DNA from 2 places in the Streptomyces sp. NPDC046859 genome. Region 2 is predicted to be linked to the other one. Evidence: predicted binding sites of a transcription regulator. Region 2 holds the regulator's gene; the other holds the start of a gene.
What was found. The regulator HrcA, encoded in region 2, represses chaperone genes, less so after heat shock. The targets are predictions, from matches to a motif close to TTNGCACTCNGNNNNNCNGAGTGCNAA.

Region 1: groES (co-chaperone GroES) is a predicted target of HrcA. The motif match lies at 1,132-1,158, and genes of this name have one in related genera.

Annotation. Positions count from the first base shown of each region.
Region 1 is NZ_JBEYXR010000012.1:183,065-185,520, forward strand. It holds gene groL (chaperonin GroEL) at 1-554, opposite strand, end outside; gene groES (co-chaperone GroES) at 677-985, opposite strand; gene ABZ899_RS19915 (polysaccharide deacetylase family protein) at 1,193-2,017, opposite strand; gene ABZ899_RS19920 (polysaccharide deacetylase family protein) at 2,014-2,456, opposite strand, start outside.
Region 2 is NZ_JBEYXR010000001.1:456,755-459,210, reverse strand. It holds gene dnaJ (molecular chaperone DnaJ) at 1-973, opposite strand, end outside; gene hrcA (heat-inducible transcriptional repressor HrcA) at 974-1,990, opposite strand; gene ABZ899_RS02035 (MBL fold metallo-hydrolase) at 2,157-2,456, shown strand, end outside.

The sequences.
Region 1 (2,456 bases), on a different contig from region 2:
AGCTCCAGACCGAAGGTGTTGGACTCCTCGACGGTGATGACACCGTCCTTGCCGACCTTGTCCATCGCCTCGGCGATGAGCTCGCCGACCTGCTGGTCCTGGGCGGACAGCGCGGCGACGGCGGCGATGTCGGACTTCTGGTCGATCGGGCGCGCGGTCGCGAGGAGGTCCTCGGAGACGGCGGCGACGGCGGCGTCGATGCCCCGCTTCAGCAGGGCCGGGGAGGCGCCCGCGGCGACGTTCTTCAGGCCCTCGCGTACCAGCGCCTGGGCGAGCACGGTGGCGGTGGTGGTGCCGTCACCCGCGATGTCGTTGGTCTTGGTCGCCACCTCCTTCACCAGCTGGGCGCCGAGGTTCTCGAACGGGTCCTCGACCTCGACCTCACGGGCGATGGTCACGCCGTCGTTGGTGATGGTGGGAGCGCCGAACTTCTTGTCGATGACGACGTTGCGGCCCTTGGGGCCGATCGTCACCTTGACCGTGTCGGCAAGCTTGTTGACGCCGCGCTCGAGGGCGCGACGGGCGTCCTCGTCGAACTTCAGGATCTTCGCCATGACAGCGGGAGCCCTCTCGGATTCTGTGGGTTCTCAACAAAAGACACTGCGCCCCGGGCGCCCGGTTCTTATGTGGTCGCGGGGGCCAGGGGCGCAGCTGGAAGCAAGAGCTTCGAGGTGTCTTACTTCTCGATGACCGCGAGCACGTCGCGGGACGAGAGGACGAGGTACTCCTCGCCGTTGTACTTCACCTCGGTGCCGCCGTACTTGCTGTACAGCACGATGTCGCCGACCTTCACGTCGAGCGGAAGACGCTCGCCGTTCTCGAAGCGGCCCGGACCGACGGCGAGGATGACGCCCTCCTGGGGCTTCTCCTTCGCGGTGTCCGGGATGACCAGGCCAGAGGCGGTGGTCTGCTCGGCGTCGAGCGGCTGGACCACGATGCGGTCCTCAAGCGGCTTGATGGCAACCTTGGAGCTGGTGGTCGTCACGATCCGACCTCCCCCTTCGGAGATCTCACGGGGTTAACTGTCTGAGGTGGCGACCAGGTCGATCCGTCGTCGCGGGTGCCGGACCTGCCCGTCGCGTGGTTGGCACTCTCCAGTGGGGAGTGCCAGGACCGAGACTATGACCGCGGTTAGCACTCGGTCAAGCGGAGTGCCAATTCGCCGTGGCGCGGCGCGCCGCGGACAGCGGAGTCAGACGTAGTCCTCGAGGCGGCCCACGGTCAGCCCCCGCTCCTGAACCGCCCGCAGCAGCAGGGTGGTGCGCTCCCGCAGCGGCAGCCCGCCCGGCTCGCCCGAGGGGACGGAGACGACGTCGCCGGGGCGCAGCCGCGCGGGCCCCTTCGCGAACGTCAGCCGGCCGTCGCCCGCCATCGCCGCCCGCCACAGCACGACGGCGGTGACCCCGCAGTCGGCGGCGGCGCGCAGCGTGGTGGCGTCGTAGGTGCCGTGGGGCGGCCGGAAGAGCCGGGGGCGGACGCCGAAGCGGGCGTGCAGCTTGTCCTGCTGGCCGCAGATCTCGGCGCGCTGGCCGGCGTAGGGCAGTCCGCGCAGGGCGGCGTGGTCGAGGGTGTGGTTCTGCGGGGACGCGCCGACCGCGCGGAGCCGCGCGAAGTGCCCGTATCCGGGGCCGACGACGCTGTCCGTGAGGAACATGCTGACCGGCAGCCGCAGTTCGCGGACCATGTCGATGAACCGGGGGTCCTTCTCGGCGCCGTCGTCGTAGGTGAGGAAGACGACCCGGTCGCGGGTGGGGACGCGGTGCAGGACGGGCGGCGGGCCGCCGGGGCGCCGCGCCACCCGCCGGGCGGGTGACGGGGGCGGCGCGGGCAGCGGGTCGCTCAGGCCCCAGCGGCGGTACGGCTGCGCGGCGTGCGTGGCGTTCTTCGCCGAGCGCGTCGCTTCGTGCGCGGTCCCGGCGCGGGGGCCGGTGGCGGAGGTGCCGGCGGCGCATCCGGCGAGCAGGAGGGTCGCCAGGGCCACGGCGACGGGCGCACGTGTCCGCGGCGGGGGCGTCACAGGTAGTCCTCCAGCCGGGCCACCGCGAACCCCTCGGCCGTGACCCTGTCCAGGAACCGGCGGATCATGTCGGGCATTGTGCCCTTCCACTCGTCCCGGCCCCGGAAGTGACTGAGCACGATGTCACCCGGACGGATCCGGTGGTCGTCCTCCCGGTGGTCCCAGCGGTCGACGAAGACCTCCTCGTTCCACAGGGCGACGTACCGCACCCCGCAGGACCTGGCCGCGCGCAGGGTGTCGCGGTTGTAGTTGCCGAAGGGCGGCCGGAACAGCACGGGGCGTTCGCCGTAGCGCTCCTCCATGACCTCCTGCATGCCGCAGATCTCGTACTGCTGGTGGCGGTAGGACAGGGCGGGCAGGTAGCGGTGGTGGAGGGTGTGGTTCTGCAGATCGGCCCCCGCGCGCTGCAGCCGCCGGAAGTAGCCGTAGTCGTCCTTGA
Region 2 (2,456 bases):
TGAGGTCGCCGCGGCCGCCGCCGCGCAGATGGGTCACGCCGCGGCCGTGCAGCGGGATCGACTGGCCGGACTGGGTGCCGGGCCGGATGTCGACCTCCTCCATGCCGTCCAGCGTCTCCAGCGGGACCTTGGTGCCGAGCGCCGCCGCCGTCATGGGGATGGTGACGGTGCAGTGCAGGTCGTCGCCGCGCCGCTGGAAGGTGCTGTGCGGCAGCTCGTGGATCTCGACGTACAGGTCGCCGGCCGGACCGCCGCCGGGGCCGACCTCGCCCTCGCCGGCCAGCTGGATCCGCGTGCCGTTGTCGACGCCGGCCGGGATCTTGACGGTGAGGGTGCGGCGGGACCGCACGCGTCCGTCGCCCGCGCACTCCGGGCACGGCGTGGGGACGACGGTGCCGAAGCCCTGGCACTGCGGGCAGGGGCGCGACGTCATGACCTGGCCCAGGAAGGACCGGGTCACCTGCGACACCTCGCCGCGGCCGCGGCACATGTCGCAGGTCTGCGCGGAGGTGCCGGGCGCGGCGCCCTCGCCGCTGCAGGTGCTGCAGACGACGGCCGTGTCGACCTGGATGTCCTTCGTGGTGCCGAAGGCCGCCTCGTCGAGCTCGACCTCCAGCCGGATCATCGCGTCCTGGCCGCGCCGGGTCCGCGAGCGCGGGCCCCGCTGGGACGCCGTGCCGAAGAAGGCGTCCATGATGTCGGAGAAGTTGCCGAAGCCGCCGGCGCCGAAGCCGCCCGCGCCTCCGCCGCCCGCCTGGGACAGCGGGTCGCCGCCGAGGTCGTAGACCTGCTTCTTCTGCGGGTCCGACAGCACCTCGTAGGCGGCGTTGATCTCCTTGAACCGCTCCTGGGTCTTCGGGTCCGGGTTGACGTCCGGGTGCAGCTCGCGGGCGAGCCGCCGGAAGGCCTTCTTGATCTCTTCCTGCGACGCGTCGCGACGCACGCCGAGGACGGCGTAGTAGTCCGTGGCCACCTACGACTCCGCCAGGATCTGTCCGACGTAACGTGCCACTGCGCGTACCGCTCCCATCGTTCCCGGGTAATCCATGCGGGTCGGTCCGACCACGCCGAGCTTGGCGACTGCCTCGCCGCCCGAACCGTAGCCCACCGACACGACGGACGTGGAGTTGAGTCCCTCGTAGGCGTTCTCGTGCCCGATCCGCACGGTCATGCCCGAATCCCCCGCCTCCCCCAGCAACTTGAGGAGCACGACCTGCTCCTCCAGGGCTTCGAGCACCGGCTGGATGGTGAGGGGGAAGTCATGTGTGAAGCGGGTCAGATTTGCGGTGCCGCCGATCATCAGCCGCTCCTCGTTCTCCTCGACGAGCGTCTCCAGGAGGGTGGAGAGCACGGTCGAGACGGTGCCGCGGTCCTCGACGTCGAACGCCTCGGGCAGATCCTCGACGAGCCGGGGCACGTCGGTGAAGCGCCGGCCGGCGACCCGGCTGTTCAGCCGGGCGCGCAGGTCCGCGAGCGAGGCCTCCCCGACGGGTGCCGGGCAGTCGATCATCCGCTGCTCGACCCGGCCGGTGTCCGTGATCAGCACGAGCATCACGCGGGCGGGGGCGAGCGAGAGCAGCTCGACGTGCCGGACGGTGGACCGGGTCAGCGACGGGTACTGCACGACGGCGACCTGCCGGGTGAGCTGCGCGAGCAGCCGCACGGTCCGCGCGACGACGTCATCGAGGTCGACGGCGCCGTCGAGGAAGTTCTGGATGGCGCGCCGCTCGGGCGGGGTCATCGGCTTCACACCGGCGAGCTTGTCGACGAAGAGCCGGTAGCCCTTGTCGGTGGGGATGCGCCCGGCGCTGGTGTGCGGCTGCGCGATGTAGCCCTCGTCCTCCAGGGCCGCCATGTCGTTGCGCACGGTCGCCGGGGAGACGCCGAGGTTGTGCCGCTCGGTGAGCGCCTTGGAGCCGACCGGCTCCTCCGTCCCGACGTAGTCCTGGACGATCGCGCGCAGCACCTGAAGCCTGCGTTCACTCAGCATCTCGCGCACACCTCCAGTGGTCGGTCCCCTTGACACGGTTCCTGGCACTCTGTCCATCCGAGTGCCAGCCGTCCCCGGCCAGTGTACGGCGGCGGGGTACACCCCGGGCAAGGCCGGTCGGTTTCGCCTCCGTGCTCCGCGGGGGCGTCTTGGCTAGCGTCGCGGTATGACGGTGACTTGGGAAGAGCTGGGGTGGGAGCGGTTGGCGGACGGGGTGGGCCGGTGCCGTCTGCCGGGGTGGGACTGCACCGTGGGGCTGGTCGCGGGTGACGGCACCGCCTTGGTCGTCGACGCCGGTTCGAGCCTCGCGGAGGGGGCACGGCTGCGGACGCAGGCGCAGTGGCTGACGGGTCACCGTGTGACCCATCTCGCGCTGACCCACCCCCACTTCGATCATGTCTTCGGCGCCGCGGCGTTCGCGGGCGCGGAGGTCTACGGTCCGGTGGGCATGGAGACCGTCCTGGAG